2 regions of the Desulfosoma caldarium genome follow, and region 1 is predicted to be linked to the other one. Evidence: riboswitches for the same ligand, from Rfam matches in the RefSeq annotation. Region 1 holds a riboswitch; the other holds the start of a gene.
What was found. A riboswitch is a leader RNA that binds a small molecule or an ion and turns the genes downstream of it on or off. The one in region 1 is predicted to bind cobalamin.
Positions count from the first base shown of each region.

Region 2: it holds a riboswitch for cobalamin, as region 1 does, so the genes downstream of both, EDC27_RS02175 (precorrin-8X methylmutase) here and EDC27_RS05955 (TonB-dependent receptor plug domain-containing protein) in region 1, are expected to answer to the same signal.

Region 1 is NZ_RJVA01000011.1:18,893-26,383, reverse strand. It holds gene EDC27_RS05970 (ABC transporter ATP-binding protein) at 1-833, opposite strand, end outside; gene EDC27_RS05965 (FecCD family ABC transporter permease) at 830-1,861, opposite strand; gene EDC27_RS05960 (ABC transporter substrate-binding protein) at 1,861-2,784, opposite strand; gene EDC27_RS05955 (TonB-dependent receptor plug domain-containing protein) at 2,799-4,898, opposite strand; cobalamin riboswitch at 5,038-5,225, opposite strand; gene EDC27_RS15785 (ERA-like protein 1) at 5,266-5,508, shown strand; partial or broken gene EDC27_RS17020 (KH domain-containing protein) at 5,557-5,754, shown strand; gene EDC27_RS16485 (hypothetical protein) at 6,103-6,609, opposite strand; gene panB (3-methyl-2-oxobutanoate hydroxymethyltransferase) at 7,153-7,491, opposite strand, start outside.
Region 2 is NZ_RJVA01000009.1:351,956-359,446, reverse strand. It holds gene EDC27_RS02190 (ABC transporter ATP-binding protein) at 336-1,205, opposite strand; gene EDC27_RS02185 (FecCD family ABC transporter permease) at 1,202-2,329, opposite strand; gene cobI (precorrin-2 C(20)-methyltransferase) at 2,451-3,161, opposite strand; gene EDC27_RS02175 (precorrin-8X methylmutase) at 3,378-4,061, opposite strand; cobalamin riboswitch at 4,208-4,395, opposite strand; gene EDC27_RS02170 (FAD-dependent oxidoreductase) at 4,523-6,259, opposite strand; gene EDC27_RS02165 (hypothetical protein) at 6,281-6,544, opposite strand; gene EDC27_RS02160 (REP-associated tyrosine transposase) at 6,996-7,491, shown strand, end outside.

The DNA.
Region 1 (7,491 bases):
CTTCCTCCGTCGCCGTGCCCGATGGCGTTTGGGCGGGCTTGATCCAAGTATCTTTTTGGCACCAAGGTCACTCTGGGAAAACATCCCAAAGGGCTTCTGTCCACGAGCACCACGCACCCGTAGGTTTCTTCCAGAGTGCGAAAGGTAAAAACCTCTTCCGGAGTTCCCTGGCACACGACCCGGCCGCCTTTTAGTAGCAGGACGCGATCTCCGTACATGGCCGCCAGATTGATGTCATGGGAAACCATGACCACGGTCATGCGTCGTTCCCGGCGCAGTTCTTCGAGAAGATCCATGAGGTGCACCTGGTGGGCGGGATCCAGGGCGGCGGTGGGTTCATCCAGAAGCAGGAGTCGGGGTTCCTGGCACAGGGCTTGTGCAAGAAACACGCGTTGCCTTTCTCCGCCGCTTAGGGCCGTCACAGGGCGGTTCCACAAGTGGGCCACGGCGGTTCGGGTCATGGCCTCCATGGCCTTGGCCGTGTCTTCGGGACCTTCCAAAGGCCACAGATGCCGGTGCGGATGCCGACCCATGAGCACCACCTCCAGGGCCGTAAAAGGAAAATCCAGGGGCACGGTTTGAGGAAGGTAGGCGATGATGCGGGCTCGCTCTCTTCGACGATACAAGGCCATGGAGCGGCCCATGAGCTCAACGAAGCCCGATGCGGGTCTTTCCAGCCCGGCCATGAGCTTCAGCAGCGTGCTCTTTCCCGATCCATTGGGCCCGGCCACGATGAAAAACTCCCCCTCGGCCACGGACAAAGACACACGACGTAAGGCATGAATGGTCCCGTAGGCAAAACTCACATCGTTCACGGACACTACGGTGTTCATCGGGTCGCTCGCCGCAAAAGCACAATGAACAAGGGCGCTCCTATCAAGGCGGTGACCACCCCGGCGGGCATCTCTCCGTGCTGAGGAATCCAGCGAGCCAGGGCGTCACAACCGATCAGGTAGGCACCTCCGCCCAAAAAACACGCAGGCACGAGCACGCGATGGTCCGGGCCAAAAAGAAGGCGCAAGCCATGGGGCACCGCCAAGCCCACAAATCCCAAAAGTCCTGTGGCACAAACCGCCGCACTGACCATGACCGTGGTCACCCCCAAAAGAAACAGCCGCATCCACGTGACGGACACACCTAGGCTTTTTGCAACATCTCGGCCCATGAGCATCACGTTCATGGGCCGAGCCATGGCGAAGAGGATCACGGCACATACGGCCAGCACGGCACCCAAGCGCCATACCACCGCCATGTCGGCTCGGGACAAATCTCCCATCAGCCAGAAAAGGATGGTGTGCAGGCGCGCATCCTGCGTGGTGGAAACGAAAAACAAAATGAGCGCTCCGCAAAAGGCATTGACCATGACCCCCGAAAGCAGCAGGGCCTCCCGGCGCAGCCCGGCGCGGCCGGAAGCCAGGAGAACGACCAAGGCCAGGCTCAGAGCGCTGGAAGCAAAGGCGGCCGCCCCAACTCCGGGAAACGGGGACAGGCCCATAAGAATACCGAGAATGGCCCCGACCGCCGCCCCACCCGATGTGCCCAGAATGTACGGTTCCGCCAGAGGGTTTCGTAGCAATGCCTGAAACACCAGCCCGCCCAAAGCCAAAGCCGCCCCCGTTTCCATGGCCATCAAAACCCGAGGCCAGCGCAAACGCCAGAGAATGGTCCATTGGGTAGCCTCCAAGGCTTTCTTTCCCTGAAGGGACCGAAACACCGCGGTAAAGTCCGTGCCCGAAGAGCCCACCGCCATACCAAAAACAATGGCCCCGAGAAGCCCCGCGGCGCACATCAGCGTCACGGCCACAAGGCGTGCCGGCGTGACGATCCCCATCGGGGTTTCGAGACGGTTAGATACGGCCATCAGTCAAGTTCCGGATGAAGAATGGTGACGAGTCGTTCGAGCCCTTCAACAAGCCTGGGCCCGGACCGGTCGAAAAGATCCGATGCGACCAAAACCACACGGTTCAAAGCAACTGCCGGAATGTTTGGCCATCGCAGCCACTGCTGCCGCACCCGCTCAAACGTCTGGTCCCGTTCCATGGACGATATGACAATGATGTCCGGCCGCAGCGCCATGACCTCTTCCACGGTGAACCTAGGGTACGGTTCCGGGCCTTCGGCCAGGTTTCGTCCCCCTGCCCGTGTGATCAGCTCATGGGCAAAGGTTTCCGTTCCCACGGAAACGATGGGCGAGACCCCGATTTGGAAAAAAACCCCGGGCCTTTGCGGCACACGCCGAACACGTTCGTCCACGGCATGAAGCCGCCGTTTCATATCGGCCACCAGGGCTTTGGCGGCATCCCGTGCCTGAAGCACCTCGCCCAGTGCGATCAAGGTTTCCATGACCTGGTCCAGATTCTTTGGGTTCACCGCGTAAACGGGAATGCCGACCTGTTCCAGTTTGTCCACCACCTCCCTAGGGTTTCCGTCCTTAACGACGAGGCACAGGTCCGGGTTCAGAGCCACGATTTTTTCCACATCCGGCTGCACATAGGATCCCACTCGAGGAAGATCGCGTGTGGCTTCCGGATAATTACTGTAGCGACTGACACCCACAACCCGAGGACCGGCACCCAGCGCAAAAACCATCTCGGTAAGACTGGGTGCCAAAGTCACCACCCTTTGGGGCACCTCAGGAAGGTTAACCCGTCGGCCCACCAGATCCACCCCATCCCTGGCGTATACCCGGGAAGCCGCCAAAATCAGGGCCAAAAAAACGCCAAATAGGGCACGCCGGGCCGGCTCAGGCCAGGATTTATGCCAAACGCGCCGATCACCGGTCATCTTTTATCACCCCTCTAGAATTTCATGGATGCGCCAAGCATGAACGCCGCCCCCGGCGTGGAATACCCAAACACCTGCTCATAATCGGCATCCAGGATATTTGTCCCTTTGAGGAAAATTTCCAAGTCTTTTGCGGGAGCCGGCACTGGCACACGATAGGACACCACGGCATCTAGCAGGAAATAATCGTCAAGGCTCACACGCCGTGGCATCGTCCAGTCCCTGTAGTCCGCATCGTCACGCGTTCCCACGTAGTGGCCGATGAAACGACAGTGCAAATTTTTCCACCGGGTCTCCACCCACCCGGAAGCACTGAATTTCGGGCGCCGCAGCAGTTTTTTCCCCTCCTGAAAAGCGATGGAACTCAACCCCCCGTCATCGGTCACTTCCGTCTCCAGCCAGGTCATATGAATACCCGCCGCGGTGTTTTCTAGCACACGCCCTTCCAGGCTCAGCTCCACGCCACGGCTTTTGGCGGCCTGAATATTGTAAAAATTGGGCACTCTTTCAGGAGGCGCGGGAAAAGGGGTGGGGACATAAGCAATGAGGTCCTTGTATCGGCTTTCGAAGTAGGTGGCTGAAGCCTGAAGCCTTGAGCCCAGACGCTGGGAAAGCCCGACTTCCCAGGATGTGGCCCTCTCAGGGTCCAAATCGGGATTGCCCAAGGTGAACGAGTCGTTGGCGTAGTTTTCATAGAACGTGGGTTCCTTAATGCCTTTGGCTGCCGCCAGCCGTAAGGTTGTTCCCGTCTCGCGAAGTTCAAAGGCCGCCGCGCCTCGCGGTGTCACCTTGGTGCCAAAGGCACTGTTGTCTTCCACCCGAAATCCCGCCACCAGGTGAAGGCGCGACAAAAGGCTCAGCTGTTCCTGAACGTAGACCGCATCGTTGGTCCGGTCTGCATTGAGCTTTGTCGTATCGAAGTAGATGCTTTCCTGCGCATAGTCTTCCTGGTCCCGTTCGTAACCCACCGTCAGGACCGAAGTCACCGCCTCCGTCGGCTTCCAGTTCAGGTTGGCGTGATAGTCCACTGTCGCCCGCACTTCGTTGTAGCGCCCATAGGATTCGGCAAAATCGGTTTCTTCATTGAAGGGATCCAGATTGCGGCGCAGATTGCGATGATATCCCACACTGACCACATTTTCCCACCAGGGCGTGCTTTGCACTCTGGCCGACACACCCACCAATACATCTTGTTCCCGTTGGGTCTGGTTTGGATCCAAGGGAGAATATTTATCCCCTGCGCTTTCCGTGGGGTATTCGTAGCGGCTGTCGCTCAGTCGACCCACGAGGCTCACTTCCCAAGTGTCCTTGGGAAAGAAATCAAACCGTGAGCTGAAAGTGTTATTCCAATAATCGTTGTTGATTTTCAGAATGCCACCGTCGTCCCTTCGACCGTAGGCGGCAGAGTATCCGAAAAGGTCGGTGCCACCGGAAACGCGCACTTTTTGTTCCCCAAAATAGCGACCGCGGTCCGATCGAAGTCCATGGGCCGTGGACACTTCCACGGACGCGGGGCCGCTTCCGGATTTGGTGAAGATCTGAACCACTCCACCGATGGCGTCGGACCCATACAGCGCGCTTTGTGGACCTCGAACGATTTCAATCCGTTCGATATTGTCTGTGGAAAGATTTTCCCAGTAAAAATCGCCACCGCCCAGGTTCACCTGCACACCGTCAATGAGGACCAGGGTATAGTTGGGTTCGCCCCCCCGGGGGAAAACCACGGTCTGGGAACCGGGAGACCCAAACCGAATGGTCTGAAACCCGGCCACATCTCGAAGCAATTCCGCCACATCGGTGGCTCGGCGCGCCTGAATGTCCTCTTCCGTGATGACCGTGGTGGAAATCCCCAGATGCTGCCTGGGAACCGCCGTTCGGGTTGCCGTCACCACCACATCTTCGACCTCCCGTACGGCTGAATCGGCCGAGTGAGCCGGCATCGCATGCATCGCCACCAGAATGACAAATAAAAACAACCCCAAAAGCTTGGCCCAAAAAGGTTTTTGTCGAAAAACCTGGAGCGGCCTGAAGCCCATCACAGAAAGCGCCCCTGTGCGGTCCGCGGCAATGAAGCTGGCTTCGAAGGTTCCTCTCCTTTCCAGAATGCTCCGCATGGTTCCCCCCTTTCCTAGAGTTCCATGTGGGGGCCCGCGACCACATGGCCAAAAAAATCCCGAGTTCCTCAAGAACCCGGGATCTCCCTTTTTCATCCGGCGGTCTCGTGGGCTCATGCCCTGTGCACCCGAGGGCTTGCCCAAACCCTTGACCCAGGCAGGTCTTCTGACTTTCGGATCATCCTACCGGCTGCGCCTTCCCACCCTGTCGAAAAGGGCAGTGGCTTTTGATAGCAGCCTTCGTTCCCGATCACAGCGGCGGGCCCGTTCCCGATTTTCACGGGATTCCCTATTAAGCCATACGGCACCTGGTCGCGAATTTGCTACCAATACCATTGTCGGGTGTCAAGCAGGGAAAATTCCTCCGGTGGTGCTCGTCCTCAAGAAAGTGGATCTTTTGAAAGACAACGTCGCGCGGCTTCCCATGATGGAATCTCATGCCGGCCCGCGATCCTTTGGGGCCGTGGTGCCGCTGTCGGCGCTTACGGGAGATGGCGTGCCGCAGCTCCTGGCCGAACTGGAAAAATGGCTTCCCGAAGGGCCTCAATACGATCCGAACGATGCCGTGACAGATCAGCTGAAACGGTTTTTGGTGTCAGAAATCGTATGAGAAAAAGCATTTCACCTGAAAGAAGAGAAAATTCTTTGCGCCACGGCCGTGACCGTGGACGTCTTTCGCAAGCAGGCCGAGAAAAACCTCCTCCGCATCGAGGCCACTATTTATGCGGAGCGGGATTTCCTAGGGGGCATCGTGATCGGCAAAGGGGGCCCGCAGCTCAAAGAAGTTGGGCAGATCGCTCGAAAAGACGTGGAACGGCTTTTGGGGTGCCGCGTGTCCTTGGGTTTGTGTGTGCGCGTGCCGAAAAACCCGCGTCGGGACCCGCGGCGGCTCAGGGAGTTCGGGTATCGCCTGCCGCGGAAAGGGTCGCGGGCATGCGGTGAGGTTTGGCGCGCGGCGGCACGCCGTGAAAAGGGACTCTATGGGCGGTGCGCTCAGGTGTCCTCGCGGGCGTGGGGGGGGAGGAAAATTCCGAGTAGGGCAAAAACGCGAGAGTCCTTAGGCGGGGCGCACGCTTTTTGTGCGCCCCGGTGCTTTTCGGGACCATATGCTGGATCGCGCCCCCGGCTCAAGCTTTCCTCTCTGAAGGCCTGTGAAAAGAGGCATGCAAAAGCGTGGGGCGCCGAGATGCAAAAGGATGGGCAGCTAGAGAAGATGATAGCTCCTGAGAATAGATGCCAGATCCTCGTTTTTGGCAGCAAATTCGCGCAGGGCCAGGATCACGTCCCGAAGACGGCCTTCCCGCTCCAGATCTTCCTTGGTCTCCTTTTTCGCTTGCGAGACGATGGTCCGGCGGTCCCAATAGGCGAAGCCGATGACCGCCACCACCAGGGACGTGAAAATGCCGGCGAGAATGTACAGAAAGTGCATGAGCTGATCAAAGCGTTTATCCACTTGCTCAAAGCGTTTGTCCACTTGTTCAAAGCGCTTATCGATCTGTTCAAAGCGTTTGTCGATCTGTTCAAAGATCTTGTTGATTTGTTCAAAGCGTTTGTCGATTTCCAGCATGCGGGTGCGCAATTCGATGAGCAGATCTCGATCTTGGCGGGTGAATCCTGGTTCTTGGGCGAGCACGGAGCCGGAAGCGGTCAGCACCCCGATAAGCATGGCCATGAGGAACACAACAAGCCATACGCGTTGTTGTTTTTTCATCGCGGCCTCCTTCAAACGCTTTATCAATAAAATAATCACGAGGCGTCGGGCCGGGCAAGGTGAGCGCGTTTCCCCAAATCACCCCCTATTGACCGGCGAAACTTGGCGGGGCCCTGGGCCCGCGGGGCTCTCAACACCTTCACCACGTCGCGACCACAACGCCTGGCCAGCCCAAAGGGCTCCACCTGACGAAGCATTCGGCATGACCCTTCGTCGACCTTCAACTCATCGAGATCCGCGACACACGCTCCCCCTGCCAAATTGAGCAAAATCAGCGCCATGACCATGTGCTCATCACCCCAACCTTGCCGGCCCCTCTCCCGAATCTTCACATGCCGCCTGATGGCATGGCGCATCCCTTCCGCATGTGCCAGGTCGAGATAGGCGGGAAGCCCCGCCAGCGAGGTTTTTTCTTTTTTTAATGGTGGATCTGGAAATCCCTAGCAGCTACCTTTTCTTTCACACCCGCGCCCCCCAAAGACTCACCGTTTCAAAGAAAAGGGTTCCAAGCGCGGCTCTTCCACGACCTTTTAAACCGCCGGGCTATTGAATCGTTCCAAAGGAGTGTTCCGGACCAGGAAACACGCCGGATTCCACTTCCTGCCGGTATCGGCTCACCGCCTCCTCGAGTCTTCGTCCCAACGTATCGTACTGTTTCACAAAGCGAGGAAGAAACCGGTCAAACAGTCCCACCAGGTCATGGATCACCAAGACTTGGCCGTCACAGGCCGGCCCGGCGCCGATGCCGATGGTGGGAATGGGCACGGCTTCTGTGATGCGCCGGGCCACCTGCGCCGGTATGGCTTCCAGAACCAAACTGAAACAGCCGGCCTGGGACAAAGCGATGGCGTCGTCCACCAGTTTTTTGGCCGCTTCTTCGTC
Region 2 (7,491 bases), on a different contig from region 1:
TAACACTCCCGAAGTGGGCGACGATTCCTGAAGCCGCGTTGGATCGAACCGGCCCCAAACGGAAAAGTTCCAAGGCGCAGCGCCGGTTACAAACCCAAAAGCTCGGTTTCTTTATCACCCTTTGCCTTTCAAAAAGCCCTCGTGGAAGCGGCGCACACCGCGACGTCAGGTGCCCGGTGTTGCGGGCAAACCGGACAGGGCGTGTGGCGTGAACGCGGGCTTCGCACGGTGTGGCGTGGCGACGGAAGCCATATGGACGTGCCCACGTGGCGGCGCGGACCGCTCACTCCGAGCTGGGCTTATTCGCGGCGTCGCCCCCGTTGCCAAAAGCCCACTCATGCCTTGACAGTTCTAATTTGGGAACGCTGCACGCATGCCGGTATAACCCCACAAGAACCGAGCATCGCCGCATCCGTGGTGAGCCCCGCCATGGGGCGCGTGAAAAAAACCTGGCGCACCCCGTCTCGGCCCGGCACAGGGTACACCAAAGCCGACGTTTCATAGACGTCTTCCAGCACCTTGGGCTGCAGCACGTGATCGGTCGGCCCGTCGGCCACGATGCGACCGGCCTTGAGGAACACCAGCCGTCGGCAAAAGACCGCAGCGGTGTTGATGTCATGAAGCACAAAGACGATGGTCCGCTTTTCTTTGTGCTGCAGGCTTGTGAGCAGGTCGAAAATCTGAAGCTTTCGGTGCACATCCATGGCGGAGACGGCTTCGTCCAGGAGCAGCACGGGCGTGTCCTGGGCCAAGGCCTTGGCGACAAAGACCCTCTGGCGCTCCCCTCCGCTGAGAAGCGTCACAGGTCGTTCGGCCAACGCCTCGGTGTCGGTCCAGGCCATGGCACGGTGCAGAGCGTCCCTGTCTTGGGGTGTTTCCCGGCCGGCTCTCTTTTGGTGAGGGTATCGTCCCATGGCCACCACCTCTCGGCATGTGAAGGGAAACGTCACATGGACGTCTTGCGGCACGACGGCCATGAGGCGGGCTCTTTCCCGATGCGGTATGGTCTGTAAAGGTCGGCCGTTCCATCGAATCGAGCCCGACTGGATAGGCAACACGCCGCTTAAGGCCAAAACCAGCGTGGTTTTGCCGGATCCGTTGGGGCCCAGAATGCCCACGAACTCCCCCGGTTCAATGGTGAGGGTGACGTCCTGAAGGACCTTGCGATCGGGATAACCGCAATGAAGATGTTCGACCTCAATCACAGCACGACGGTCCTTTTCTTGTGGATCAGAAGGTAGGCGAAGAAAGGGGCCCCCAGAATGGCCGTGACCACGCCCAGAGGTATTTCTCGACCGTCGGGAAGCAGCGTTCGAGCCAGCGTGTCGGAAACCAGCGTCAAAACGGCGCCGAGCATCATGGACGCGGGCAGAAGCTGCCGATGCCTGGGCCCGAGGCACAACCGGGCCACATGGGGCACCACCAATCCGATGAAACCTACCACGCCGCTTACGGCGACAGCCGCCGCGGCCACCAGGGATGCGGCGCCCAGAAGGCGGCGTCGAACGGCATGGGTGTCCACGCCGGTTTGAAACGCGGCCGTGTCTCCTAGAGCCAAAAGGTCCATTTCCCGCGCATGGGTCATAATGATCCAGAAGCCGGCCACCACATACGGCACAATGGCCAGCACATGGCGCCAACTGCGTCCGGATAGGCTTCCCATGATCCAAAACACGATCGCCGAAAGAGATTCCTCGTGAAGGCTTTTGAGAAGACTAATCCATGCCGAAAGAAACGTGGAAACGATAATCCCTGCGAGGACCAGTGTGGTGGGGTGCATGGTGCCGTGCAGTCGCCCCAAAAGCATGACGAGGCTGAGGGCTCCCACTGCCCCAAGAAAAGCCACCACGGGAAGCAGACTGATGCCCGCCAGCTTCCAGGACGCCCACCCCATAAGAATGGTCACGGACGCGCCAAAGGCGGCGCCCGTGGACACGCCCAGCGTGAAAGGATCCGCCAAAGGGTTCAACAAAATCCCCTGATAGACGGTGCCCGATAGGGCCAAGGCGGCGCCCACAAGAAGGGCCAGGGCGACGCGCGCCAGTCGAAGATGCACGACAATGTAATGGGCGGTGGCGGTTTCTTTTTCTGAAAGCGCCGACGGTGCCGCATGAAAAATTGACCCCAAGACGCGCCACAGGGTGTGGGATTCGATGGCGTAAGGGCCGACAGTGATGCAATAAAATGAAAGTGCCGGCACCAGAAAGATGATGGTGACCCAAAAGGCACGAATTCGCCACCCCCTTGCGGCAGCCGAAAGTTTGCCCGCCGCCGCCGTGGTTCCGGACACCGAAGAACGTGGGGCCGAAGGGGCATGGGTCGCGTTCACGGGCTCTCCTGAATCCTCGTGCAGGCTGTCTTGAAATGCATGATCGGCTTCTTAGGGACGCCCGTTGAAAGTGATGGACATGGCCGTGGGCCAAAAGCCCATGCTCGAACAGGCGCCCAGGTCAACGCGCCCCTTTTTTGACGATAAGGAGAGAAAGGTAATGGGGTTTGAGGTCTTCCAGGGCGCGAAAGTCCTTTTCCACCACCTGGCCTTTGAGGCCGCAGCGGCTGACAAAGCACACGGAGTCCTCAAGGCCGAAACGGCGAATCTGGTCAAGGATCTGCGGAAACTGCTTGTAAGCTTTCATAAGGACCACGTTGTCGGAAAAGGGAAGAATATCCGAAAGGCGCCGGCCGCCTTTGGCGCCGGAAATGATGGTAAGGGTTTCTTCCGCTTCCGCCAAGGCGACCCCGGCGCACGCGGCAGCCGCCTGATAGGACGTGATCCCTGGAACGATTTCCACGGGCACCGATGGCAGCCGATACTTTATCGTGCGCCACAGGTAGATGAAGGTGCTGAACGTCATGGGATCGCCCAGAGTGAGAAAGGCCACATCGACGCCATTTTCCAGTTGCTCCGCCACCGTGTCGCAATTGGCCCGCCAGGCTTCTTCCTGGTGATTCTTGTCAAAGGTCATGGGGAAGTCCAAAAAGTGAACGGGCACACCGTCGCGCAAATGATCGCGAACGATTTCCAATGCCAGGCTGTAGTCGTTGGACGAGGACGAAGCGGCATACACGTGGCCCACACGACCGAGAATCTTGACTGCCTTGAGGGTTAAAAGGTCCGGGTCTCCCGGACCCACACCGATGCCGTACAGCGTTCCCAGCATGAAATTTTTCCTTTTTTCGAGCCCATTGTAGAGCCGATTGGGTATGGGGATCACAAATCATCGAGCCGCGCGGCACTCCGCCGGGGCCGGTTCTGCCATGGGTCCGAGTCTCGCCACGCGGCGCGGCTCCGGAAGATCGCCGTCGCGGTGCTTCCATGCCGTGCGCCATCAAACGCGCCATGGAAAGGGACGAGCGGCAACGGATCTTCTGCGCCGTCAGCGAACCGGGGCCGCGTCCGCGCCGTGGGCCAGTTCCATCAGGGCGTGCAAAATGGCCACAGCCACCGAGCTTCCCCCTTTGCGGCCGAGCACCGTGATGGACGGCACGGCCTGGTCTTGCCACAAGGCTTCCTTGGCGGTGTCGGCCTGCACAAAACCCACGGGAACGCCCACCACCAAAGCCGGCCGAATGTGTTCTTGTTCCATGAGCCGCAACGTTTCCAAAAGGGCCGTCGGGGCGTTGCCTACGGCCACGATGGCCCCATGAAGATTGGGCCCGGCATGGCGAAAGGCGGCCGCGGATTGGGTCAGCCCATCTCGATGCGCCATGTCGCGTACGGCCGGCTGTGATGCGGGCACCACGACGGCATTGCCAAACCATTGAAGCCGCGTTGAAGAAAGCCCCACCTGAATCATGCGGGTGTCCGCATAAATGGTAGCGCCCCGGCGCAGCGCTTCACAGCCCGCTTCCACGGCTCGGGAATGAATTCTTATGAGCCGCGCATATTCAAAATCGCCCGTGGTGTGAATCACGCGACGCACAATGGACCACTGATCGGGTGGATACCCGTGGGGCCCCATTTCGGCGTCGATGATGCGAAAGCTTAGGTCTTCAATGGCTTGTCCGGCCGAAACCAGCGGCCCGCGTGGGCCGTCGGCTGCCTTGTCCTGGAGTGTCATGGACCATGCGCTCCTTGGGAAACAAAAAATCCTTGAAACGTTTCCGTTCCAAGGATTGCACCCGTTTTCTTCATCCCTTGTCTCGTCCAAAGACCTGGACCTCGAAGCCTTTGGACGGCGGAAGAGCCCTTTACCATCGGGTTCCCTTCCATGAAAGGATTCAGGCAGGTCTTCTGGCTCACGGATCACCCTACCGGCCGCCCTTCCCATCCCATGCCCATGGGACAGTGGGTTCATCGGCTTTCGTCCCCGTTCACAGCGGCGGGACCGCGACGGAATCACACCGTCTTCCCTTTTCAACCCGCATGCGGGTACCTGATCCTCTCACCTTATCAAAGAACGCCACGTTGAAGACGTGGACGTTCCTTTACTAGACCAATGCATACGCTGCGTCAACAGCAGCGTGCGGCGTAACTGGAAGCTCGCCGTGCAAACCCAATGAACCAGGGCCCCCGGCCGTTCTACGTGTCCTCATCCTTATCCAATGAAAGCATGCCCGCTTTTTTGATGGCCGCCACGCCGCCTTGGACATTGACGGCGTTTTCCAAGCCTGCGGCTCGAAGTTGCAGAAGCGCTTCGTAGGATCGCACGCCCGAATTGCACATCACCAGAAGACGCTTGTCCTTGGGGAGCGCATCCAGCCTTTCGGCCAGAGTTTCCTGCGGAATGTTGAGCCAGCGGTCGCCAAAAGCCTCCACAAAGGGGGCGGCGTTGCGAGGCCCGCGCACATCCAAACAGACCACTTCTGGGCTGGCTTCTTGCAAAAAGCAGCGCTCAAAGTCCTCGGGATCCATGGTGACGTTGTGGCCGTCCAGAATGTTTTCGGCTGTGTTCCCCAAGGCATTGAGGATATCCATGGCGGAAGCAAAGGGTGGCGAGTAGGCCACTTCCAGGTTGGATAGGTCTTCCACCGTGCCGTGCCGAGCCAAAAGAGGCACCACGGCGTTGATGCGGCCCACAAGGGCGTCTCCATTGCGACTCACGCCTTGAATGCCCAGCAGCCTTCGTGTTCTTCGATCCACCACCAGGGCCAGGGTCATGAGGTCCTGTGTGGGATAAAAGTGGGCGCGATCGGCTTGAATGACGAGGGCCTGCACGGCGTCAAAGCCTTCCGAACAAGCGGCCTTGAAGGAAAGGCCCGCGGCTGCCACGGCCAGGTCGAAAACCTTGACGGCAAAGGATCCCACGGACCCTTCAAACGTGGCGTGTCCTCCGGCGATGTTCGTGCCGATGATGCGCCCCTGCCGGTTGGCCAAAGATCCTTGAGGAAAGTGAAAGAGCTTTCCCGTGATGTGATGCATCACTTCGATGCAGTCCCCTCCGGCGTAGATCCAGGGATCCGATGTCTGCAGGCGCTCATTGACCACGATGCCCCCTCGAGGCGTCACGAGCAGGCCGGCCTCGCGGGCGAGCCGGCCGTTGGGGCGAACGCCCACGGCCGTGATGACCAAGTCCGCGTCCAAATCCCTTTTGTCCGTTCGCACCGTAAGGGAGCCGTCTTCCGAGCCCGGGATCACTTCCCGAACCGTCTCTTCGGTGTAGACGGCCACGCCGCGCTCCTGGAGATGCTCGGACACCATTCGGGCCGGTACGGAGTCCAACACACCGGGCAGCACGTGTGACGCGATGTCCACAAGGCACGTTTCCACGCCCCACATGTCGCTGACCGCTTCCGCCATTTCGCATCCGATGGCCCCGGCGCCGATGATCACGGCGCGGCCCACGGCCCCTTTGGCCAGCATTTCCTTGATGGCCGCGGCATCATGCAAATTGGACACCCGAAAGACGCGAGGATGATCCAGGCCGGGAACGGGCAACGTGTTGGGAACGCTGCCAGTGGCCAGCACCAGGTAATCGTAGGAAAGCTCCTCTTCGGTCTGGGTTTCCAGGCGTCGAAGGCGAAGCACCTTGCGGCGCCGGTCGATGGCTTCCGCCCGGGTTCGCGTCATGACGCGAACACCCTTGGCTTTTTCAAAGAATTCAGGCGTACGTAGCATATGAAAACTGGTGCTCATGAGCGCCGACAGATCGCTCACGTCCCCGGAAACATAGTAGGGTATGCCGCATCCGCCGTAGGAAATGTATTGGTCTTGGTCCACCATGACCACGTCGAAATCGGGGCGAAGCCGCTTGATGCGGCAGGCAGCTTTGGGTCCCAAAGCCACCGCCCCCACAATGACCACGCGTTGTCGTGCCATAAGAAAACCCTTCCCTTGCCGTCATTGATTGCCGAAACCGCGAATGGCCCCGCAGTCCGGACAGGTCCAGGTGATGCCGTTGCAGGTCATGCCCCAAAAGTTTTCTTCCATGCAATCGGAACAGATCATGAAGCCGCACGGGCAGGTCCAGCAGAAAGGAAGTTCTTGCCCGCACACGGCGCACACGTACCGGTTTGGCCGCCGCCGCAAGCGGCGTCGTGCCGAGCTCTGGGGTTCCTTTTCCGCCGTTGGTTCTGAAGAGTTAAGGTGTTTTTGCAAAGCCATCGAACCTCTTTCGGCTTGGCCATCTCGCGTCCTCGCGCACAGCTCTATAACACCGCACCCTCCCCCAAGACAACAATCGGTTGGGGTCAGACCTTTATTTTTGATAGGATTTAGGGCGGGGTCAGACCTTTATTTTTGATACCGTTTGTTTTTGAGGAATTTTGCTATGGCAAGGCCGCTGCGAGTGGAATACGAAGGAGCTGTCTATTAAGTATTAAGTAACGAGTCGAGGAAACGCGCAACAAGACATTTTCCTCGACAAGGAGGACCATATTCGGTTCCTTGAGATTCTCGCTGATCTGGTTGCCAGATAAATGCACATGCACATGCAGTTGGGGTCAGACCTTTAATTTTGATAGGAGTTGTGCTCTAGTTAGTTTGTTGTGGCAAGCCCGCTGCGCGACGGGTTAAACTTTATCTTTCATACCGTTTGTGTTTGAGGGATTTTGCTATGGCAAGGCCGCTGCGAGTAGAATTTGAAGGAGCTGTCTATCACGTAACGAGTCGAGGAAATGCGCAACAAGACATTTTCCTCGACAAGGAGGACCGTAGTCGGTTTCTTGAGATTCTCGCTGATTCGGTTGCCAGATACACCTGGATTTGTCATGCGTACTGTTTGATGACAAACCACTACCACCTGATCATCGAAACTCCACAGGCCAATCTGTCTCGGGGAATGCAACGTCTCAATGGGGTGTACACCCAGTGGTTCAACCGACGGCACCGACGTGTCGGTCATCTCTTTCAAGGGCGCTTCAAGGCAATCCTTGTGGAAAAGGAGAGCCATCTTCTAGAGTTGACCCGGTACGTCGTGTTAAATCCTGTTCGAGCGGGGCTGGTCCGTACCGTTCAGAGTTGGCCTTGGAGCAGTTATCAGGCGACGTCCGGCCAGATCGAGGTGCCGGAGTTCCTGACGGTGGATTGGATTCTGTCACAGTTTGGCCCCG